DNA from 3 places in the Mycobacterium sp. 20KCMC460 genome. Region 2 is predicted to be linked to each of the others. Evidence: predicted binding sites of a transcription regulator. Region 2 holds the regulator's gene; each other region holds the start of a gene.
What was found. The regulator LexA, encoded in region 2, represses DNA repair genes until DNA is damaged. The targets are predictions, from matches to a motif close to CGAACANNTGTTCG.
Positions count from the first base shown of each region.

Region 1 (7,945 bases), 790 kb from region 2:
TGCGACAGTCGATGTCGTAGTGCAGACCGGACAGCTGCGCGCTGCGCGAGACCAGCGGGACACAGTGGTGGGTCAGCCCGAGTTCGCGGGCCTGGGCGTCGGTGAAGGTGAAGAAGCTGTTGCGGCCCGTCACGATGCCCACGTCCACTTCGGCGACCCGGCCCAGCCGGGTCAAGGCCGGGCTGCACGCGAGGTCGCGCAGCGTCCGGATCGCCGCCGGGTCCAGGAAGTACTTGGTCCACTTCTCGGTGTCGTGCAGCAGCGCGGGAGCCGCCGGTACGCCCAGATCGGCGGCGGCCAGTGCGTCCGAGTCGGACAGCTCGACGGTGCGGATGTGCGCCGGCCCGGCGCCGACGACCCCGCAGAACAGCACCACCTCCTGCAGCGCGCCGGCGAAAACGAGCCGGCGGAAGCTGACCAGGGTGATCTCCCGATACCGGCGCACCAGGAAGTCGCGTAGCTGCGCGGCGTAGCCGACCTGCAGCAGCTCGGCGGGCAGCACCAACCCCACCCGGCCGCCGTCGCGGACCAGGGCGGTGGCGGCCACCACGAACGGCACCCACGCGTTGGTCAGCTTGGTGGGCCGCAGCCCCTGACGACACATGAATTGCAAGGCGGCCGCCCGTTGATCGGTGGGCCAGTTGCCGAACCGGATGTAGGGCGGGTTGCCGGCGACGCCGTCCCAGCCGGCACCCGGCATCGTTGCGGACCAGGCGAACAGGTCGGCGTCGTCGACGGGTGCGAACTGCCGTGCCTTGGCCGCCTCCTCGGCGACGAGTTCCACGCCGTGGGCCTGCTCGGTGAGCGCGGCGAGCTCGCGCAGGATCCGGCCGTCGCCGCAGGAGGGCTCCAGCACCCGGGGCCCCGCCTGCACCACCCATCCGGCCAGGAATCGGGCGATCGGCTCCGGGGTGTAGTAGCCGCCGCGCACCTTGTCGGGCGAGGCCGGGGTCTTCCCGGCGAACGTCCTCATCTGCGGATCAGCAGGTCCGCTGCGTCGACCGGCTCCCGCAGCCCGGCCGGCTCGGCGGGGTAGCCGATCGCCACGGCGCCCAGCGGTTCCCAGTCGGCGGGCAGTCCCAACTCGTCGCGGACCAGGTCGGCGGCGAAGATCGTCGACCCGATCCAGCAACTGCCCACCCCGCGCACCGCCAGCGCGACCAGCAGGGCCTGTACGGCAGCACCCACCGCGACGGTGAACATGGTGTGCTCGGCGGCGGTGCGCGCCGCGTCCGGGTAGTGGTGCGCGCCGTCGGGGACCAGGAAGGGTATGACGACTTCGGTTGCGTCGTAAAGGATTCGGCCGCGGGCGACGCGGCGCTCGACAGCATCGGCGGGTCGGCCGTCGGCACGCAGGTCGCGGCGCCACTGGTCTTTCATCCGGTCCAGCAGCCGGGTGCGGGTCTGCTCGGACTGCACCCAGACGAACCGCACCGGCCGGGTGTGGTGCGGGGCCGGCGCGGTGAGTGCTTCGGCGACGGCGGCCTCGACGAGCTCGGGCGGTACCGGCTGGGTGCTGAACCGCCGCACGGATCGTCGGGTCAACTGGGCTTGGCGCCGGCCCAGGTCCAGTGCCTCGGCGGTGCCGAGCCAGAACAGGTCCTCGGTGCCGGGGCGTACCAGATCCCGGGCCGTGGAGCCGTCGTCGGTCGGCTCGAGTCCGCGCACCACGGCGACCGGCATCGCGGTCAGCTTGCCCTTGACCAGGTCGGCCGCGGCGGCGACTTCGTCGGCGATGGCGATCTCGGTGACCACCAGGTCGTTGCCGTGCCGGTCCACCGCGCCGGAATAGTTGTGCAGCACAGCCAGACCCGCGCTGCCGACGGCGGCGTCGATCTGACCGTTGCGCCAGGCCCGGCCCATGGTGTCGGTGATGACCACGGCAACCTCGACGCCGAGCCGCTCCCGCAGGGCCGACCGCAGGGTCGCGGCGCTGCCGTCCGGGTCCACCGGCAGTAACGCCAATTCCTTACGCCCGACGTTGGATCCGTCCACCCCGGCCGCGGCCTGCACCAGACCGAGCCGGTTCTCGGTGATCAAGGTGCGCTCCTTGCGGGCCAGGACGCGTACCGCCTCGTCGTCGACCAGCTTGCGGCGCAACGCGTCTCGGCGCTCCGGATCCGACGGTGCCGGCACCAGCCGGCCTTCGCACTTGGACACCACCTTGCTGGTGACCACCACCACGTCGCCGTCACGCAGCCAGGGTGCGGCGGCGGACACGGCAGCAGCCAGGTCGTCGCCCGGCCGGAACTCGGGAAGCCCGGCGACGGGCAGGATTTCGATCGCGGCAGCGGTTCCGTGTTCGCCCGTCGGCGGCAGGGCCGGGTGCCCGTTCACCCGGTCACGCCCGCAATCTCGAGGCCGGCGCGCACCATCTCGGCCGTCGCGGCCGGATCGGTCATCAGCAGCGGGACGGAACGTGTCGTCACGCCGTCGATCTCGGCGTGGTCGCCGTCGTGGACCAGCCAGTAGTCCAGGATCCCGGTGCCGCTGCGGGCGCCGTAGTGCTGGCCGACGGCTTGGGCGGTGGACTGGACCCCGATCACCGTCAGGCAGGCATCGGCCATGCCGCGCAACGGCTTTCCGCCGATGATGGGGGAGTAGCCGACGACGGGGGCCGGGGCCGCTCGCAGCGCGGCCCGGATGCCGGGCACGGCCAGGATGGCGCCGACGCTGACCACCGGATTGGACGGCGCCAGCATGACGACGTCGGCGTCGGCGATTGCGGCCAGAGCTTCGGTTGTGGCGCTTGCTTTTTCGGCCCCGACGAAAGCGAAGCTGTGGGTGGGCACCTGGGCGCGGTACCGTACCCACCACTCCTGGAAGTGGATCGCCCGCCGCGTCGCGGAGGCTGGGTCGCAGTCCGGGTCGGTGATCACCACGTGCGTCTCGCAACGGTCGTCGCTGGCGGGCAGCAACCGTGCGCCGGGTTGCCAGCGGTCGCACAGTGCCGCGGTGATCTGGGTGAGCGGGTAGCCGGCGTTGAGCATCTGGGTGCGCACCAGGTGCGTGGCCAGATCGCGGTCGCCGAGGCCGAACCAGTCGGGCTGCACGCCGTAGCGCGCGAGTTCCTCCTTGGCATGCCAGGTTTCGTCACGGTGACCCCAGCCGCGCTCCGGGTCGACGCCGCCGCCCAGGGTGTACATGCAGGTGTCCAGGTCCGGGCAGATGCGCACCCCGTGGATCCAGGCATCGTCGCCGACGTTGACCACGGCACTCAATTCGTGGCCGGTGTCCCTGGATTGAGCAAACCCTCCGAGTCCGAGCAGATGCTGCACCCCGAGTAGGAATCGGGCGCCCCCGACGCCGCCGACCAGAACGGTGACCTTCACACCGCAGGACAGTACCCGGGTGCGTGTGGCATGGTGGTTTCGGTAACCGCTGTGGCGCAAGGGACTTGTGATGAATCTGTGGCCGACACGCCGCGGCCCGACCGCAACAGAATCGCCGAAATTCGATCACGAGATGGTATGGAAATGCGCCGAAGTGCTTGACCAAGATCGCCGACCCGTGTCTAATCACATCAGTGTCATTTCCCGGTTGGCCGGCCGGTTCCGGTGTCGCAGACCGAGATTCGATCACTTGTTCGAATTGGGTATCTGTACATCAAAACAGTGGGAAACCATTTCATTCTCAATCAGTGAGGAGGCGGAGGCATGTCCTATGAGTACCTTCGGGGCGTAATGGGAAGCGCACCGCACGCCGTTCCGGGTTCGGCTGTGACGTCTTTGCCGATGCCGACGGCACCTGTCCGCCCTCATCTGAGTGTGGTTCCAGACGCGCCGGCCGCGTTCGAGCCGGAGCCGCTGGAGGAAGTGCCCGCCGATCAGTGGCAGGACAAGGCGCTGTGCGCGCAGACCGACCCGGAGGCCTTCTTCCCGGAGAAGGGCGGCTCCACCCGCGAGGCCAAGAAGATCTGCCTCGGCTGCGAGGTCAGGCACGAGTGCCTCGAGTATGCGCTGGCTCACGACGAGCGCTTCGGTATCTGGGGCGGTCTGTCGGAACGCGAACGCCGGCGCCTCAAGCGCGGAGTTATCTAGCCCGCCAACACAAGTCAGTCGTCGATCGTCGGGTCGATGACCGAGGGTTCCACGTCCAGATAGATGGCCACCTGGGCCACCAGTATCTCGTGCAGCAAGTCGCCGAGTTCGACGGTGTCTTTCGCCCGTCGCTCAATTGGCTTGCGAAACAGCACAATTCGTGCCCGCGTCGCGTTGCCGCGGACGTCCACTCCGGCCGGTATCAGCCGGGCCAGCGCGATCGGGCCGTCGGCGATCACCTCCGGTGGCCACTGCACGCTGTCGGGGTCTTTGGCCGCGATGCGCGGGATCTCGTCGACGGCGACGTCGAGCTCGGACACCCGGTCGCGCCAGCGCCGCTCGATGGGTTCGTAGGACTCGAGCACCGCCATGTCGAACCGCTCGGCGCGGCTGCGCCACCCGGGGACCGTCGGCGGCAGCAGCGGGCCGCGCGGATCGCGACCCCGGCGCCGGGACCGGTGCCGGGATGACCCGGCCGCCCCGACCCAGGGTCGGCCGCTCCGGCCGCTGGGGCCGGAACCGCGGGAATCGCTCACGCGCCGATGGTAACGGTTGCACATCGTGCCCCGACGCGTTGCGCGTGTCCGGCGCTGCGGCGGCGGCGGCGCGCGATAGCCTTTCGATCGTGAACGTACCCCGTCGCTGCTGCCGGCCCGGGTGTCCGCACTATGCAGTGGCAACGCTGACGTTCGTCTACTCGGACTCCACAGCGGTGGTCGGCCCACTCGCTACCGCGCGGGAACCCCATTCCTGGGACCTGTGCGTCGGTCATGCCGGCCGGATCACCGCCCCCCGCGGGTGGGAACTCGTCCGCCACGCCGGGCCGCTCAATGCCGAGCCCGTCAACCCCGACGAAGACGATCTGGTCGCCTTGGCCGACGCGGTCCGGGAGGGCGGCGCCGCTCGGGGCGGTGCCGTGGTGAACGGCTTCGGAGTACCGGGCGCTGACCTATACGACGGGTACGACGACGTCCCGCACACCGGTGGCGGCGCCGACCTGCACACCGCGGGAGCCCACGCCACCGCCCCCAGCGGTGGGCTGCTCGCGCCGCCCGAACACCGGTCCGGGCGCCGCCGCGGACATTTGCGCGTATTGCCCGACCCTTGCGACTAAGTACCTGCCGTGACGGTCGGGGGCGGCCGATAGGCTGACGGCCAAGAGAGTTCACGTCGTCAGGAGCACCCCGCATGTCTTGGCCCGCCGCGGCTGTCCACCGTGTCATCAAGGCATATGACGTGCGTGGGCTGGTCGGAGACGAGATCACCGAACCGTTCGTCGCCGACGTCGGCGCCGCGTTCGCCCGGCTGATGCGCGCCGAAGGCGCCGGGCAGGTGGTGATCGGGCACGACATGCGCGACAGTTCGCCCGCGTTGGCCGCCGCGTTCGCCCGCGGCGTCGTCGGCGAAGGTCTGGACGTGGTGCGCGTCGGTCTGGCGTCCACCGATCAGCTGTACTTCGCTTCCGGACAGCTGGACTGCCCGGGCGCGATGTTCACCGCCAGCCACAACCCGGCGTCCTACAACGGCATCAAGCTGTGCCGCGCCGGCGCCAAACCGGTCGGCAAGGACACCGGCTTGACGACCATCAGCGAAGATTTGATCGCCGGGATCCCAACTGCCTACCGCGGCTCGCCCGGCTCGATCACCGACAAGGACGTGCTGGCCGATTACGGGGCGTTTCTGCGCTCCCTGGTCAATACCGCCGGCCTGCGCCCGCTACGGGTGGCGGTGGACGCCGGCAACGGGATGGCCGGCCACACCACTCCGGCGGTGCTCGGCGCAATCGAGTCGATCACGTTGTTGCCCTTGTACTTTGAGCTCGACGGCACGTTCCCCAACCACGAGGCCAACCCACTGGACCCGGCGAACCTGGTGGACCTGCAGAACTACGTGCGTGAGACGGGCGCCGATATCGGGCTGGCATTCGACGGCGACGCCGACCGCTGCTTCGTCGTCGACGAACGCGGCCGGCCGGTCTCCCCGTCCACGGTCACCAGCCTGGTGGCCGCCCGGGAACTGAGCCGCGAGATCGGCGCCACCGTGATCCACAACGTGATCACCTCGCGGGCGGTGCCCGAGCTGGTGACCGAGCGCGGCGGCACGCCGCTGCGCTCGCGGGTCGGGCACTCCTATATCAAGGCGCTGATGGCCGAAACCGGGGCCATCTTCGGCGGCGAGCATTCGGCGCACTACTACTTCCGCGACTTCTGGGGCGCCGACTCCGGGATGCTGGCCGCGCTCTACGTGCTCGCGGCCCTCGGCGAGCAGCACCGGCCGCTGTCGGAGCTGACCGCGGACTACCAGCGTTACGAATCCTCCGGGGAGATCAACTTCACCGTGGCCGACGCGCCGGCCGCCGTGGACGCGGTACTGAAGACATTCGCCGGCCGGATCCACTCGATCGATCACCTCGACGGCGTCACCGTCGACCTCGGCGACGGCACCTGGTTCAACTTGCGCAGCTCTAACACCGAGCCGTTGTTGCGGCTCAACGTCGAGGGGCGCAGCATCGAAGACGTGGACGCGGTGGTCGCCGAGGTCAGTGCGCAAATCGAGGCACAGGCGGGCCGGGACGGGGCCGCACCGTGAGTGCCGTCGGCTCCATCGATCTCGAGGACTCCGACGGTCTGCTGGCCGCCGACCGCGGCGGCCTGTTGCGGGCCGCCTCGATGGCCGGCGCTCAGGTGCGCACCGTGGCCGCGGCGCTGGACGAGGGCGACCTGGACCTGCTGCGCGACCCGACCAACAAGCCGCGCACGGTGATCTGGGTGGCCGGGCGCGGCACCGCCGAGACGGCCGGTGCCCTGCTGGCCGCGACGCAGGCCGGGGCGGCCGCCGAGCCGATCGTGTTGGCCACCGAGGCGCCGCCGTGGGTCGGCCCGCTCGACGTGCTGGTCGTGGCCGGCGACGATCCGGGGGATCCCGCGCTGGTCGGTGCTGCCGCCACCGGAGTGCGGCGCGGCGCGCGGGTGGTGGTCGTGGCGCCGTATGAGGGCCCACTGCGCGACTCCACCGCCGGCCGGGTCGCGGTGCTGGCCCCGCGACTGTGGGCCGCCGACGGGTTCGGGTTGTGCCGATACCTGGCGGCGGGGCTGGCGGTGCTGCAGATCGTGGATTCGCGGTTGCGCGTCGACCTGGCGGCGCTGGCCGACGAACTCGACGCGGAGGCGCTGCGCAACAGCGCCACCCGCGAACTGTTCACCAATCCGGCCAAGACGCTGGCCGCGCGCATGGCCGATCACCAGGTGGTGCTGGCCGGAGACAGTGCGGCGACGCTGGCGCTGGCCCGGCACGGCAGTTCGGTGTTGCTGCGCAACGCGCACCGGGCGGTCGCCGCCGCCGGGTTAGCGGACGCGCTGGCGGCGCTGCGCGACCCGAACAGCGGATTGCGCACCCACGCCGACACCCTCTTCCACGATGAGCAGATCGACGGGCCGCTACCGCAGCGGCTGCGGGTCCTGGCGCTGACGCTCGCCGACGAGCGCACCGTGGTCAATGCCCGGATCGCCGGGCTCGACGAGGTCTACCCGGTCGGTGCCGAGGATGTGTCGGATGCGCCCGCCACGCTCACCGAGTCCGCCCGCGCCGAGCAGCAGCTGGCAGTATTGGCGGTTCGGCTGGAGATGGCCGCGGTTTACCTGAGACTGGCACGGGGATAGATAGACGGTGGAATTGCTACGCGGAGCCTTGCGCACCTACGCCTGGGGATCTCGCACCGCGCTCGCCGAGTTCACCGGGCGGCCGGTGCCTGCCGCGCATCCCGAGGCCGAACTGTGGTTCGGCGCGCACCCCGGCGACCCGGCCTGGCTGGAAACGCCCGGCGGCGATACGTCGTTGCTGTCGGTGCTCGCCGACGACCCGGAGGGTCAGCTGGGCTCGACCTGTCGGGCCCGATTCGGTGACGT
Region 1 is NZ_AP025524.1:1,664,766-1,672,710, forward strand. It holds gene MKCMC460_RS07745 (class I SAM-dependent methyltransferase) at 1-973, opposite strand, end outside; gene MKCMC460_RS07750 (coenzyme F420-0:L-glutamate ligase) at 970-2,319, opposite strand; gene cofD (2-phospho-L-lactate transferase) at 2,334-3,332, opposite strand; gene MKCMC460_RS07760 (WhiB family transcriptional regulator) at 3,684-4,040, shown strand; gene MKCMC460_RS07765 (metallopeptidase family protein) at 4,055-4,462, opposite strand; gene MKCMC460_RS07770 (DUF3499 domain-containing protein) at 4,666-5,154, shown strand; gene MKCMC460_RS07775 (phosphomannomutase/phosphoglucomutase) at 5,229-6,629, shown strand; gene MKCMC460_RS07780 (TobH protein) at 6,626-7,699, shown strand; gene manA (mannose-6-phosphate isomerase, class I) at 7,707-7,945, shown strand, end outside.
Region 1: cofD (2-phospho-L-lactate transferase) is a predicted target of LexA. The motif match lies at 3,576-3,589, and genes of this name have one in related genera.

Region 2 (7,945 bases):
ACGCCGCGTGTTCGCGACACGAGCGCGGCACGGCATCATTTCGACATCGGCTCGGTATCCGTTTCCGTAATATCTACAATTTGACTTCGCATTTCTCGTTCGCAAGAGCAAAGTAATGCGAGCCCGGCGACGATGCGGACCGTTGCGGGGAAACGGCCCACGGCGGTGAATCCGCCGGCTCGCCAGGTGGGCAGGGCATCGGCTGGGAGGCTTGGTGAACGGGCAGAGAGGTCAATTGAGCAGGCTGTTCGGGCGGGCGTTACTCGGCTTGGCGGCTACTGCGCTGGCCGTCACGCTGATGGCGCCGACCGTCTCGGCGTCCCCGATCGGCGATGCCGAGGCGGCCATGATGGCCGCTTGGGAGAAAGCCGGCGGCGACACGTCGACGCTGGGAGCCCGCAAAGGCGACGTATATCCCGTCGGGGACGGATTCGCACTGGAATTCGACGGCGGCAAGATGTTCTACACGCCGGCCACCGGCGCCAAATACATGTTCGGACCGATCCTGGCCAAGTACGAGGCGCTGGGCGGTCCGGCAGGCAGCGATCTGGGTTTCCCGACCATCAACGAGGTTCCCGGCCTGGCCGGACCCGACAGCCGGGTCAGCACCTTCGCCGCCAGCGACAACCCGGTGATCTTCTGGACCCCCGACCACGGCGCGTTCGTGGTTCGCGGCGCGCTCAACGCGGCGTGGGACAAGTTGGGCAGTTCGGGCGGCGTGCTGGGCGCCCCGATCGGTGACGAAACCTACGACGGCGAGGTGACCTCCCAGAAGTTCACCGGTGGCGAGGTGTCCTGGAACCGCAAGACCAAGGAGTTCACCACCAATCCCGCGACCCTGGCCGAGCAGCTCAAGGGCCTGCAGGTAGCGATCGACCCCACGGCAGCCATCAACATGTCCTGGCGCGCCGCCGGCGGAGCGAACGGCCCATTGGGCGCCAAGAAGGGCGGTCAATATCCGATCGGCGGCGACGGGATCGTCCAGGACTTCAACGGCGGCAAGATTTTCTTCAGCCCGGCCACCGGAGCCAATGCGGTCGAAGGGCCGATTCTGCAGAAGTACGAGGCGGTCGGGGGACCGGTCAGCAGCGACCTGGGTTTTCCCACCGCCAATGAGGCCGACGGCGGCATCACGCCCGCCAGCCGGATCGCGACATTCTCCGCCGCCGACAAGCCGGTGATCTTCTGGACGCCCGATCACGGCGCGTTCGTGGTGCGCGGTGCCATGAAGGCCGCGTGGGACAAGCTCAAGGGCCCCACCGGGAAACTCGGCGCCCCCGTTGGGGACCAGACCATGGACGGCGACGTGGTGTCGCAGAAGTTCACCGGCGGCAAGATCTCGTGGAACCGCGCCAAGAACGCCTTCAGCACCGATCCGTCGAACTTGGCGCCGTTGCTGTCCGGCCTGCAGGTCGCGGGGCAGAACCAGCCGAGTAACTCCGCGTCCCCGCCGCCGGCTAAGAAGTTCACCTTCCACTGGTGGTGGCTGGTCGCGGCCGTACCGGTGCTGCTGCTCCTGCTGATGTTCGTATTGGTGTTGGTGGGCATGCGCCGTCGCCGCGCCGCCGGCCAGGTTGTACCCGAGTACGAACGAGAACCGGAACTCGATGTGGGCGCCGGCTACGAGCCCCGCGCCGACGTGCCCTGGGGGCACGACGACATCGACTACGGTTCCGAGCGATTCCCGCCCGTCGACGAGCAGTTCGAGGAGCATGCCGACTCCGGTCCGGCCGGGCGGGTCAGCTGGTCCCGGGGCGGGCTGGTCGGCGGCGCGGAGCCCGGCCGGGACGTCGGCGGCGACATCGATCGCGACGTTGCCGACGCTGAGCCGCGCCTCGACGACGAGTATGACGACGAATTCGCCGAATATGCGGCTGTGGGCGACGAGGGTTACGAGTCGGGGGAGCTCGCGGAGTTCGGCGACGACGAGGATCCCGACGCGGTGGGCACCACTCCGATTCCGATCGTGACGCGCAGTGCCTCCGGCGAGTTGATCGTGGAGGAACCGGCGGCCGCCGAGCCCGTCACGCCGGAAGTTTTCGAAACCGACGTCATGGTGCCGCAGACGCACTTGCCCGGCATCGGCGTGCCGGAAGTGGATGCGCTGGAAAGCGATGTGCCGGAGAGCTTCCCGGACGATGAGTACCTGAACGACTTCTACGCCGACGCCGAACCCGCCGATACTGAATCGGCTGCTGCCGAATCCGCTTTCGCCGAACACGCTTTCGCCGAAAACGCAGCTGCGGAGTCCGCCTACACCGAATCCACATATGCCGAAACCGACGAGACCGAACCCGCCGACGAGGAGTCGCCGGACTTCGCGTCTCCGCCGGAGGCCGCCCCCGTCCCCGAGGTTCGGACGGGCCGGCATGCAGCTGCGGAGCCAGCCGGGTACACCGCGGAGGCCGATACGCCGTATGCGGCTGCGCCGCGGGCCGAGGCGCCGGTGGCAGTGCCCGCGGGCAGCGCCGCAGTGCGTCCCACCATCCATCTGCCGCTTGACGATGACCCGTATCGCGCGCCGGACGGCTATCCGATCAAGGCCAGCGCCCGGTTCGGCCTGTACTACACGCCCAGCAGCGTGCTGTACCACGACACCTTGGCCGAAATCTGGTTCGCCACCGAGGACGCTGCCCGAGCCAATGGCTTCGTGCGAGCTGATTAAGCGCTCGCGCCGGCGCCGGGTTAGACCTTGCGGATAACGGTGACGACTTTGCCGAGCACGATCGCGTCGTTACCGGGAATGGGATCGAACGCGGGGTTGTGCGGCATCAGCCACACCTGACCGCCGGCCCGCTTGAACGTCTTCACGGTCGCTTCGCCGTCGATCATGGCGGCCACGATGTCACCGTTGTCGGCGACGTTCTGCTGACGCACGACCACCCAGTCGCCGTCGCAGATCGCGGCTTCGACCATCGATTCACCGACAACCTTGAGCAGGAACAGCGTCCCTTCCCCGACCAGCTCGCGCGGCAGCGGGAAGACGTCCTCGACGGCCTCTTCGGCGAGGATAGGACCGCCTGCGGCGATCCGTCCGAGAACGGGGACGAAGGTGGGTTCTGGTAATGCGTCGGAACCGGCAACGTCGGTAACCGGCGGTGTCACTGCGTCATCGGCGCCGCGCACGTCAACCGCGCGCGGTCGGTTCGGGTCGCGGCGTAGGTAACCTTTGCGCTCCAGGGTGCGCAGCTGATGTGCTACTGACGACGTCGACGTCAGGCCCACCGCGTCACCGATCTCGCGGATGCTCGGCGGATACCCGCGGGTGGTCACCGAGGAGCGGATTACTTCCAGGATGGTGCGCTGCCGCTCAGTCAGCGCGTTGTCGACCGCGTGCAAGCCCGAGGTGTCGTTGCTGTCGCTCATGGCTCCGAATGTAACCGCATCCGCGTCAAGAATCAAACATGTGTTCGACCGGCGCGTCGGGGTCCGGATCGGGCGCGTCGATCTGCGCAAATTCGTCGAATCACAAGTGTGTAACTTACCGATGGATCGGGTATTTAACAGTCACCAGCTGGTTGCACCGACTAAACCCTGTCGGTGGTGTGCTCTACCGTTTTGCTCGTGCGACACGCCTCGCTCAAATGTTCGGATATCGAACACATGAGCGACTAGTGTCGAACACACGAGCGATATGTAGTCGACCGGAGGGAACGGCATGACACTCATCTACGCGGGTCCGCACCGCAACGGCAGCACGCAGAGCCCGCTGAACAGGCCTGTCAACAGGCCCGCCAGTGAGTCTCCCTCCTATCGGGCGGGGCGCAACCGGTCGGTCCGGCCGGGGCCGGCCCCGACCCGCCGGTGCGCCGATGCAGTACTACGGCACCGGCGTCGTTCGGTCCACCGCCACGCACCACCGCCGGCCGGTCAGCGTGCGGACGACGATCGGCCTGGCTCTCCTCGCCGGGGTCATCACCGTCTGGCTGGGGCTGATGGCGAACTTCGGCAGCATCATCAACGGTGACTCGGCCGAGTCGACGAGCAAGATGCCTGCCGCATTGGCCGTGGTGCGAGTCGAGCCGGGGGAGTCTTTGCAGGACCTGGCCGCCCGGGTCGCTCCCGGCGCGCCCGTTCACGACGTCGTCGAACGCATCCGCGACCTGAACGCGCTGGACTCGGGGTCAGTCTCGGCGGGGCAGACACTGATCGCGCCGGTCGGCTGACGTCCATCGCCGCCGCAGCTTGAATAGGTAAGCGCACCAGCGCTTTTCCACTACCAGAGATCGAGGAGGATCTACTCCTAGCGTGCGCATTGGCCCGGCTGAGCGGCGCACGGGTACTCTCGGGGTGTTCTGCGGACCCCGTAACGTCAGCGCGGCGAAGGAGCGGCCATGCATTGCCCGTTCTGCCGGCATCCCGACTCCCGAGTGATCGACTCCCGGGAAACCGACGAAGGCCAGGCAATTCGTCGTCGTCGATCCTGTCCGGAGTGCGGACGCCGGTTCACCACCGTGGAAACCGCGGTGCTCGCGGTAGTCAAGCGCAGCGGCGTCACCGAGCCGTTCAGCCGCGAGAAAGTCATCAGCGGTGTTCGGCGGGCCTGCCAGGGGCGCCAGGTGGACGATGACGCCTTGAACCTGCTGGCTCAGCAGGTGGAAGATGCCGTGCGGGCCGCCGGGCCGGAGGTGCCCAGTAACGAGGTTGGCCTGGCCATCCTGGGTCCGCTGCGCGACCTCGACGAGGTGGCCTACCTGCGCTTCGCCTCGGTGTACCGATCCTTCTCGTCCGCAGACGATTTCGAGCGCGAGATCGAGGCACTGCGGGCTCACCGTAACGTGTCGGCGCCCAACTGAGCAGGCATCGGTGACGCCGGAACTGCACCCCGAACTGGCCGAGCTGGCCCCGCTGCTGGGTACTTGGGCGGGAAAGGGTTCCGGTGAGTATCCGACGATCGAACCCTTCGAATATCTCGAAGAGGTGGTGTTCTCCCACGTCGGCAAGCCATTCCTGATCTACGGGCAAAAGACCAGGGCGGTCACCGACGGGAAGCCGCTGCACGCCGAAACGGGCTATCTGCGGGTGCCGCAACGCGGTCACCTCGAGCTGGTGCTGGCGCATCCCAGCGGTGTCACCGAGATCGAGGTCGGTAACTACTCGGTCAGCGGTGACGTCATCGAAATGGAGACGGTCACCTCCGATATCGGTCTGACGCCGACAGCCAAACACGTAACCGCCCTTGGGCGTTCCCTGCGAATCGACGGCGACCAGTTGTCCTATTCGCTGCGCATGGGTGCGGTCGGTCAACCCGTGCAGCATCATCTGTCGGCCGTGCTACACCGCAAATCCTGACCGGCGTGCGCGTCAATCGATCTGTCGCACAGTGTCTTCGGTGACGCGGCCGGCGATCCGGACCCATGTTCGCGGACTCCAGCGGGTTTCGATCACCGATCCGTTGCCCTGCGTGATCACCAGATCCCTGCTCAGGTAGTCGGTCAGCCGCATGGCCGCCGAACCGGTTGCCTGGTCCTCGGCCACTCCCAGGTTGGCGGCGAACATCCGGGCCCGGACAGCCCCGGCGGACCGGTCGGCCCAGGCCCAGAGGTAGTGCGCGACATCGTCGGAGTAGTCGGCGGGATCGGCGGACACGACCGCGTCCGGTGACTCCAGATCGTGGATGGCGAAGTCGGGTGCCCACTCCGCGGGTGCCTCGATGGCGGTGCGATCGTCCTCGTAGCTCACCTGCACCAGGCCGGCCGGCACCTGCAGAGTGTTGACCGGCAATCCGCGTTCGCGTAACCACCACGACGCGCCGACGGTCGGGTGGCCGGCGAAGGGCAGCTCGATTAGCGGTGTGTAGATGGTGGCCTGAGCCGAAGTGGAATCGGCGGTCGGCATCTCGACGAAAACCGTTTCGCTGTAACCTAATTCGGTTGCGACGCGCTGCCGTTCGGTGGCATCGACCACGTCGGCGTCCACCACCCCCAACGGGTTGCCGAACCTGCCGTCGGAGTCGGTGAAGACCCGCAGCACGGTCACGTCGACGGTCATGAAGCTTCTGACCTAGGTTGCGCTGCGCTCGTCGGCTCCCATGGCGTTGAGCACCGCGACTCGGGTGTCGGCAGGCCCGGTGATCGTGCGCTCGCCGCCACCGGAGCGAAGCAGTTCCCGCAGCGCGGCCTGGTCGTATTCGGGGGGCACGGTGCTGTCGATGAATCGCTGCACGACGTCGAGGAACCGGGCCGGGTCGTCGTGGAAGGGGAAATGGCCGGCGTCGGAGAATATCTCGATCCGAGAGCCGGGCATCGCGGCGTGGGCCATGTAGGCGTGCTGGACGGGGATCACGGAATCCTTTTCGCCCCAGACGATCTGCACCGGGATGGCTTCGGTCAGATAACATCGGTCCAGCATTGTGACGATCTGTCCGCGCCAGTCCACCACCGCTCGCAGCGTGCGGGTGAACGCCGACGAGGCGGTCGGCTCGGGCAGGTCGTTCAGGATCCGCAACATGTTGGGCAGATCGCGGCCGATGGCCGTCGAACCCAGCGCGCGGCCGGCCAGCTGGCCGAGCAACTGAACCGCCGGCAGCACCATCGGCAGCCGCAACAGCGCCAAGGCTTCAGCGCCCATCGGCAGCGACGCGAACCGCAGCGCGATGTTGACGTCCTTGGTGACGCCCCCGGCGCCCACCAGGATCAGCCGGTCGACCAAATGTGGAAACTGGTAAGCGAATTGCATCGCCACACCGCCGCCCAGAGAGTGCCCGACGATGGTCACCCGCTCGATGTCGAGCACGCTGAGCAGGTCGCGCATGCCGTTGGCGTAGGCAGCGGCCGAGTAGTCGGCGCGCGGCTTGTCGGACTTGCCGTGCCCCAACAGGTCCGGGGCGATCACGGTGAAGCGCTGAGCCAGTTTGGCGTGGATCGGCGCCCAGGTCGTCGAATTGTCGCCGATGCCGTGGATCAGCAGGATCGCCGGACCGGACCCCGCTATCCGGAAGGCCCGCTTGTAGCCGTGGATGGTGCGGTACTGCAGCGACGGGGATGTCACTTCCCGCACCGGGCGAAGATTGCGCGTCCGCTCGGGCATGTCGCCAACCTCGTTGTCGTCAGGACGTCACGCAGCGTTAGCCCGTGTCGTCGTCGTCACGCTTCTTCTCGGCCTGCTGAGCCAGAAAACGCTCGAACTCTGCTCCGAGTTCATCTCCGCTAGGCAGGTCCTCGTCTCGCGTCAGCAAGGACCTGTTTTCCTGAGCGTCGATGAACGCATCGTACTGGCGCTCGAGTGCCGTCACCACTTGAGCGACTTCCGCGCTCGCCCGAACCTGTTCGTCGATTTTGGCCCGGATCTCGGCGGCCGCCTCGGCCAGCGCCGTCAGCGGCAGTTCCAGAGAGCCCGTCTTGGCGACCTGCTCGAGCAATGCCTGCGCTGCCGCGGGATAGTCGGTCTGGGTCAGGTAGTGCGGGACGTGGACGGTGAATCCGACGACCTCGTGGCCGTGCTGGGCCAAGCGGTATTCGAGCAGGTTGGCCGCGCTTCCGGGGACCTGGATCTCGGAGATCCACGGTTGAAAGTCGCCGATGAGGTCCGGGTTGTTGGAGTGTGCGGTCATCGTGACGGGCCGGGTGTGCGGGACGGCCATCGGGACGGTGCCCAGACCGATGGTCCGTCGCACACCGAGCCGCTCGGACAGCAGCCGCACCGCGGTGATGAAGCGTTCCCATTTCAGGTCCGGCTCCATGCCGGCCAGCAGCAGGAACGGGGTGCCGACGCTGTCGCGCAGCGCGTACAGACTGAGCTCGGGGTCGTCGTATTTGGTGAAATGGTCGGTCTTGAACGTCATCAGCGGCCGGCGGGAGCGGTAGTCCAGCAGTTCGTCGATCGCAAAGGACGCCACCAGCTCGGTGTCCAGGGCCGCTTTGAGGTGCGCGGCGGCCAACCGGATCGCATGGCCGGCGTCGGAGAAGCCCTCCAGTGCGTGTACCAGCACCGGTCCGCGGCCGTC
Region 2 is NZ_AP025524.1:2,458,733-2,466,677, forward strand. It holds gene MKCMC460_RS11540 (LGFP repeat-containing protein) at 215-2,665, shown strand; gene lexA (transcriptional repressor LexA) at 2,686-3,366, opposite strand; gene MKCMC460_RS11550 (LysM peptidoglycan-binding domain-containing protein) at 3,813-4,166, shown strand; gene nrdR (transcriptional regulator NrdR) at 4,335-4,796, shown strand; gene MKCMC460_RS11560 (peroxynitrite isomerase) at 4,807-5,292, shown strand; gene MKCMC460_RS11565 (PhzF family phenazine biosynthesis protein) at 5,305-5,991, opposite strand; gene MKCMC460_RS11570 (alpha/beta fold hydrolase) at 6,004-7,029, opposite strand; gene MKCMC460_RS11575 (proteasome assembly chaperone family protein) at 7,067-7,945, opposite strand, start outside.

Region 3 (7,945 bases), 930 kb from region 2:
GGCCTCGGCATCCATGATCTGGTCGCCGAGACCGACCTGGCGGGCGATCTCGCGTCCGATGGCGACCTGGTCGCCGGTGACCATCTTGACGTCGATGCCGAGTTCTCTGGCAGCGGCGATGGTGTCCGCGGAGTCCGTGCGGGGCGGGTCGGCCAGCGCCAGCACCCCCAGCAGCCGCCAGGAACCGTCTTCGCCGGTTTTCGCCACGGCCAGGGAGCGGTGCCCGTGGCGCGCGAAGCCTTCGACCACTTCACCGACGCGGTCGGTGGCGCCATCGCCGTCGCACAGCGCTGTGATGACTTGCGGTGCGCCCTTGCTGACGCGAAATGCCGGACCGCCGTCCTGCTGCACCGACGCCTCGGTCCGCTTGCTGACCGGGTCGAATGGAATGAACTGATCCACCGTTACCGGCCGTCGCCGGCCCGCCGCCGCGATCACGGCCAGGTCGATCAGGTCATTGTCTTCGGCGCGCGAGGCCAGTGCGGCGCCCTCGAGCAGCTCGACCTCGGATACACCATGGGCGGTCCAGCTGGCGGCGACGGCCAACCGGTTCTGGGTCAGCGTGCCGGTTTTGTCCGAACACAGGATGTCGATGCCGCCGAGTTCCTCGACTGCGGGCAGATGGCTCACCACGGCCTGCTGCCGTGCCAGCTGCCGAGCGCCGATGGCCATCGTCACCGACAACACCGCGGGTAGCGCTACCGGAATGGAAGCGATCGTGACCACCAGCGCGAACTCGAGGGTCTCCAGCACCGGGTTCCCGCGAATCAGCGAGACCACCACCACCAGCGTCACCAACACCACCGCGATCGCGATCAGATAGTTGGCGATTCGCAACACCGCGCGCTGGAAGTGGCTGACGGTCCCCGCGCTCTGCACCAGCGCGGTGGTCTTGCCCATGAACGACGAGGCACCCGTGGTACACACCAGCGCGTCGGCTTCGCCGCGTGCCAGCACCGATCCGGAATACAGGCTGTCGCCCTGTCCGCGGCTCACGGCCAGTGACTCGCCGGTGAGCGCGGACTGGTCCACCTCGAGCCTGACGTCGTCGAGCACTCGCAGGTCGGCAGGCACCACGTCACCGAGCCGCACCCGCACCACGTCACCGGGCACCAACTCGCGTACCGCCACCGTCACCCAAGCACCATCACGCAACACCCGCGCCGAGGAAGCCAGCCGCTGCTTGAGCGCCGCGATGGCATTGGCCGCCTGGTGTTCCTCGAAGTAGGCCACCAGCCCGTTCATCGCCAGCAACACGCCGATGATCGCCGCGTCGACCCAGTGCTGGGCGGCCAGCGACAACACCAACGCCACCTCGATCATCCACGGGATCGGCGCCCAGAAATATCCGAGAAACTCCAGCACCTTGTTGCGATGGCGCTCGGCGATCTCGTTGGGACCGAACCGCTGCAGCCGTTGCTGCGCTTCGGCGGTTGTCAGACCTGATGGGGAGCTGTTCAGTTCGGCCAGCGCCTGCGCCAGCGGCAGGTCGATGAATCTGTCGGGGGGTTCCGGCACCGCGACTCCTACCTGGGCAAATCCTGACCGCCCGTCCGGCGACGCTGACGCTTGAGCGGAACTCGTTGACTACACGTTCGCACCGTCACCGAATGCCGGGTAGGGCCGAACGCCCCCTGTACAACACCGCACGCTAGCGGAAGTCCCGGGACTTCGAGCCGACGGAAAGACTGATGCGACCCAACCGTTCGGCCACGACCGTGATTGCACCACTGGCGTTTTGGACCTGACCGCGAATCAGCAGCGCCGGCGAAGTCTGCGCCAGTTTGCGGTGCCGCATCCACACTCCCGGCGTGCAGAGCACGTTGACCATGCCGGTCTCGTCTTCGAGGTTGACGAACGTCACTCCCTGGGCGGTGGCGGGCCGTTGCCGGTGCGTCACGGCCCCCGCGACCAACACCCGGTCCCCATCGGGCACCGACCCCAGCTCCGCCGCCGGTATCACCCCCAGCGCGTCCAGGTCTGCCCGCAGGAACTGCGTCGGATAGCTGTCCGGGGAGACCCCGGTGGCCCACACGTCGGCGGCGGCCAGTTCCAGCTCGCTCATCCCCGGCAGCACCGGGATGTGCGACGACGACCCCACCCCCGGTAGCCGGTCCGGCCGTTGGGTGGCCGCCGCCCCGGCCGCCCACAGCGCCTGCCGCCGCGACATCTGAAAACAGCCCAGCGCCCCGGCCGTCGCCAACGCCTCGGTCTGCGGCACGGAGAGCTGCAGGCGGGTCGTCAGGTCCAGCAGAGAAACGAACGGGCCGTTGACTTTTCGCTCCTCGACCAGTTCCTCGGCCAGGTCGTCGCCGATATGGCGCACCGCGCCCAGGCCGAGGCGCACCTCGGTCCCGGCGTTCTCCAGCGTCGCGGAAGCCAGGCTGGCGTTCACGCATGGGCCGTGCACCAGCACGCCGTGCCGGCGCGCGTCGGCGACCAGCGATTGCGGCGAATAGAAGCCCATCGGCTGGGCACGCAACAAGGCAGCGCAGAACGCCGCGGGGTGGTGCAGCTTGAACCACGACGAGTAGAACACCAGCGATGCGAACGACAGCGCGTGGCTCTCGGGGAAACCGAAGTTGGCGAACGCATGCAGCTTCTCGTAGATCCGGTCGATCACCTCGTCAGGGGCGCCGTGCAGAGTGCGCATGCCTTCGTAGAATCGGCCGCGCAGTCGTTGCATACGTTCGGTCGAGCGCTTGGACCCCATGGCACGGCGCAGCTGGTCGGCCTCGGCCGCGGAGAAGCCGGCGCAGTCGACCGCGAGTTGCATCAGTTGTTCCTGGAAAAGCGGCACCCCCAACGTCTTCTGCAGCGCCGACTCCATCGACGGATGGTCGTATGCGACGGGATCCAGTCCGTTGCGCCGCCGGATGTAGGGGTGCACCGACCCGCCCTGGATGGGCCCGGGCCGGATCAGCGCCACCTCCACCACCAGGTCGTAGAAGACCCGGGGCCGCAGCCGCGGCAGGGTGGCCATCTGCGCGCGCGACTCCACCTGGAACACCCCGACCGAATCGGCCCGCTGCAGCATCTCGTACACCGCGGGTTCGGACAGGTCGAGCCGGGCGAAGTCCACCTCGATACCCTTGTGCTCGGCGACCAGGTCCCGCGCATAGTGCAGCGCCGACAGCATGCCCAGGCCCAGCAGGTCGAACTTCACCAAACCGATTGCGGCGCAGTCGTCTTTGTCCCATTGCAGGACACTGCGGTTCTCCATGCGGGCCCATTCCACCGGGCACACGTCGGCGATCGGACGGTCGCAGATAACCATGCCCCCGGAATGAATGCCCATGTGCCGCGGCAGATTCCGGATCTGATTCGCCAAATCCACCACCTGCTCGGGGATGCCTTCGATATCGGAAGGCTGCCCCGACCAATGGTTGATCTGCTTACTCCACGCATCCTGCTGCCCTTGCGAAAAACCCAGGGCTCGGGCCATGTCGCGCACCGCGCTGCGGGCGCGGTAGGTGATGACGTTGGCGACCTGGGCGGCGTAGTCGCGACCGTACTTGTCGTAGACGTATTGGATCACCTTCTCGCGCTGATCGGACTCGATGTCGATGTCGATGTCGGGTGGCCCGTCGCGGGCGGGCGACAGAAATCGCTCGAACAGCAAGTCGTTGGCGATCGGGTCGACGGCGGTGACACCCAGGGCGTAGCAGACCGCGGAGTTGGCGGCCGATCCCCTGCCCTGGCACAGGATGTCGTTGTCGCGACAGAACCGGGTGATGTCGTGCACCACCAAGAAGTAGCCCGGAAATTGCAGTTGGGCAATGACTTTCAACTCGTGCTCGATCTGGATGTACGCCTTGCGTGCCCGCTCAACAGGCCCGTAGCGGTCGGCGGCACCTCTCATGGTCAGCGCCCGCAGCCAGCTGTCCTCGGTATACCCGTCGGGTACGTCGAACGGCGGCAGCTGCGGCGCGATGAGCGCCAGGCCGAACGCGCACTGCTCACCGAGTTCGGCGGCCGCGGTCACCGCTTCGGGGTGCTGCGCGAACAGCCGGGCCATCTCCTGCCCGGAGCGCAGATGCGACCCGCCCAGCGGGGCCAGCCATCCGGCGGCGGCATCCAGGGATTGGCGGGCCCTGATCGCACCCATCGCCATGGCCAGCCGGCGGCGCGACGGATGGGCGAAGTGCGCACCGGTGGTGGCCACGACACCGACCCCGAACTGCGGGGCCAACCCGGCCAGCATCGCGTTGCGCTCGTCGTCGAGCGGCTGGCCGTGGTGGGTCAGTTCGACACTCACCCGTTGCGCGCCGAACCGGTCCACCAGGTTGGCCAGGGCACGGCGCGCCGCGTCGGGCCCGCCATCGTAAAGCGCTTGGCGCACAGCACCTTTCCGGCATCCGGTGAGAATGTGCCAGTGGCCGCCGGCAGCTTCGGTCAGCGCGTCGAGGTCGTAGCGCAGCGTGCCCTTCTGACCCCCGGCAAGATGCGCCGCAGCCAGCTGCCGGGACAACCGTCGGTACCCTTCCGGGCCGCGAGCCAGCACCAACAGATGCGGGCCCGGCGGGTCCGGCTGTTCGGTGCGGGCCTGGCAGCTCAACGAGAGTTCGGCACCGAACACCGTGCGTACATCCAGTTCAATGGCGGCTTCGGCGAACCGCACCGCCCCGTACAGGCCGTCGTGATCGGTCAGCGCCAGCGCACGCAGATCCAGCCGGGCGGCCTCCTCGACCAGTTCCTCCGGCGTACTGGCCCCGTCGAGGAAGCTGTACGCCGAATGCGCATGCAATTCGGCGTATGCGACGGCGGAGCGGACCCGTTGCCCGTCCGGTTTTGCTTTATATGAGCCGCGTGTGTGTGACAGCGGCCCATCCAGGGACGGATCGGGCGGTCCGGTAGGTGCCGGCCCGCCGGCATGGCGCGGCTTGCTGTCGAGAACCCGCTCCATTTCCGCCCAACTCGGCGGACCGTGATACCAACCCATGACCCGATGTTATCGAACATTTGTTCGACTGTCGAATGGCCGCCCGCTCCCGCCTGCTGCCGGGGACCCGCGGCCGGAACATCTTTTGAACGTTGCCGAAACAATTTGCGAACAACAGCTCTCGGTAAGCCATCTGCGCAGTTAAACGCATCTTTATCCAGAAAACACACTGTTAACCTGCCAGGCCTACCGATGCGGCCGCCCCAGACCGATACTGGTACAACTTGAAAAAGCAGGCGGGGCCGGGGGCGAGGGGCTGGGGGCAGGGCATGGCGCAACTGACGACGACGGACGCGGGACCCTGGGGGAATCCCGGACCAGACCGGCACGCGAGCATGGCGATGGGAGCCGCCGCCGTCGTCGCGGGGCCGGCTCCCGGCAACGACCGAATCGCGACTTTGCTGGCCGAACGCTTTGAGCCGGGATTCGAACCGGCCCGGCATGTGCAGCGGGTGGCGCTGCCGCAACCCGGCGACGACGCCGACTTGTTCCGCGCCATCGCCCACGCCTTGGAGCGCCCCCTCGACCCGGCCCGCCCGTTGTGGGAGTGCTGGATCATCGAGGGACTGCGGGGCAATCGCTGGGCGATCTTGATCAAAGCCCACCACGGCATGACGCCGGCCGCCCGTCTACTCGCCCAGCTCTGCGACGGTAGTGGCGACGATGCTTTTACCAATGCCGTTGCCCTGAAACAGGTTTCACCGTTGGCCCGGGAAAGCTGGCCCAGTACCCTGCTGCGCGCTCCGTTGAACGTCGCCAAGGCCGCGGCCCGGGCCGTCAGCGACGCGACGAGCGGACTCGCCGCCGCGGTCGGCACCCTGGCGACGTTGACCTCGCCGGTCGGCTCGCAGAACACGCTGCGGCATTACCGCACGGTCCGGGTCTCCCGCACCACCGCCGAAAGCGTGGCCCGCAAGCTCGGGGTCGGTCTCGACGACGTCGCGCTGGCAGCGGTCACCGAGGGCTTCCGAACCGTACTCGCAGACCGCGGCGAGCAGCCGCGAGCCGATTCACTGCGCACTGTGGGATCCGCACTGTCGCAGCTGCCGGTGCATCTTCACGACCCCGTCATGCAACTGCGGGCGGTTCACCATGCCACCACGCAAGGCCTCCCGGCGCCAGCCGAATACTCTCCACTTGCCTTGTGCAATAAAGTGATTCAGGCATTCACCGGCACGTCACGCAACGATGTGGTGACACTGGCCACCCATGGGCGGGGGCCGCGGCAACCGCTGACGCTGATGGGCAGGCAGGTCGCAGAGTTGCTGCCGATCCCGCCGACCGCCCCCGAGCTCAGCACCGGGGTCGCGGTGCTCGGCTACGGCGACGAGTTGGTGTTCGGCCTGACCGCCGACTACGACGGCGCAGCCGTGCTGGAGCAACTCGCCACGGGCATCGAAGCGGGTATCGCCCATCTGGCGGCACTCACCCAGGACTCGGTCGTACTGTTCGAACGACGGCGCAGGCGGCCCGCCCGGCCCCTGTCCAACGGCGCGGCCCGGTGGCGGCCGTCGGCGCAGCCGGTGCGAGCGCGCCGCCCCTGAGCCCGAAGCTGGCCCACCGTGAGAGGGTGGGTCCATGTCGGTCACCATCGATCCGCGACGAATCGACGCAGTCCTGTTCGACGCGGCGCTAAAGCCCACCGAGACGATCGAGGAGCGGCTGCGCGAGATCCGCGTCCAAACCGCCCAGTTCACCTCCGATGACCCCGCCCTCGAGATAGCCGAACAGTTGGGTGTGCGCGCGGGGCGCTGCGCCGTCGTCGCGGCAGACGCCTCCGGTGCCGACGCCGCCCGCGCAGCCGGATTCGCGTTGGTGATCCGGGTCGGCGGCGACTCCGGCGGCGCGGACGCGGCGGTCACCGATCCCGGCGACATCGGCGTCCGCACCGGGGACAAGCGCATCTCCGAGCTGCCCGATGCGCTGCGCACACTGGGCCGGGTCAGCGGTTCACCGGCGGTGTTCTTCGACTTCGACGGCACCCTGTCGGAGATCGTGAACGACCCCGACGCGGCCAGGCCCGCCCCCGGGGTTTCCGACGCGCTGCAACGGCTGGCGGCGCGCTGCCCGGTGGCGATCCTCAGCGGTCGCGACCTTGCCGACGTGTCCAAACGCGTTGGCCTGCCGGGCATCTGGTACGCCGGCAGTCACGGCTTCGAGCTCACTGCGCCGGACGGCACCCACCACCAGAACGACGAAGCTGCGGCCGCCGTACCGGTACTGGAGCAGGCCGCCGCCGAACTCCGCGAACAACTCGGCCCCATACCGGGGGTTGTGGTGGAGCACAAACGGTTCGGTGTGGCGGTGCACTACCGCAACGCCGCGCGGGATCGGGTCGGTGAGGTGTCCGCGGCGGTGCGTACCGCCGGCCGGCGCGACGCGCTGCGGGTGACGACGGGGCGCGAAGTCATCGAGCTACGCCCAGATCTGGATTGGGACAAGGGAAAAACCCTGCGCTGGGTAATGGAGCACCTGGGATCGGGAAAGGGTCCGTTGGTGCCGATCTACCTCGGTGACGACATCACCGACGAGGACGCCTTCGATGCGGTCCGCGCTGACGGCGTGCCGATCATGGTGCGCCACAACGATGACGGCGACCGTGCCACCGCCGCCGAATACGCCTTGGAAAACCCGGCCGCTGTCGCCGAGTTCATCCTCAGACTGGCAGGTCAACTCGAAACCAGCTCGACACCGGGCAGCGTTTCTAGAACCTGATCAACCCCCGCAGGTTGCGGCCGCTGTGCAGATCCTCGTAACCCTGGTTGAGCTCGTCGAGCTGGTACTCACGGGTGATCAGCTCGTCGAGTTTGAGCCGGCCGGCTCGATACAGCTCCAGCATCCGGTAGATGTCGACGCGGGGACTCGAGGAGCCGAATAGGCAACCGCGAACCTGCTTTTCGTACAGGGTGAGGTCGAACAGCGACATGTCAACGACGGTATCCGTCGGGTGCGGGATGGCGGTCATCACCACCCGCCCCCGTTTGCCGACCAGGCTCAGTGCCT
Region 3 is NZ_AP025524.1:1,524,610-1,532,554, reverse strand. It holds gene MKCMC460_RS07125 (plasma-membrane proton-efflux P-type ATPase) at 1-1,518, opposite strand, end outside; gene MKCMC460_RS07120 (error-prone DNA polymerase) at 1,652-4,942, opposite strand; gene MKCMC460_RS07115 (wax ester/triacylglycerol synthase domain-containing protein) at 5,212-6,486, shown strand; gene otsB (trehalose-phosphatase) at 6,521-7,657, shown strand; gene MKCMC460_RS07105 (NDMA-dependent alcohol dehydrogenase) at 7,647-7,945, opposite strand, start outside.
Region 3: MKCMC460_RS07120 (error-prone DNA polymerase) is a predicted target of LexA. The motif match lies at 4,956-4,969, and genes of this name have one in related genera.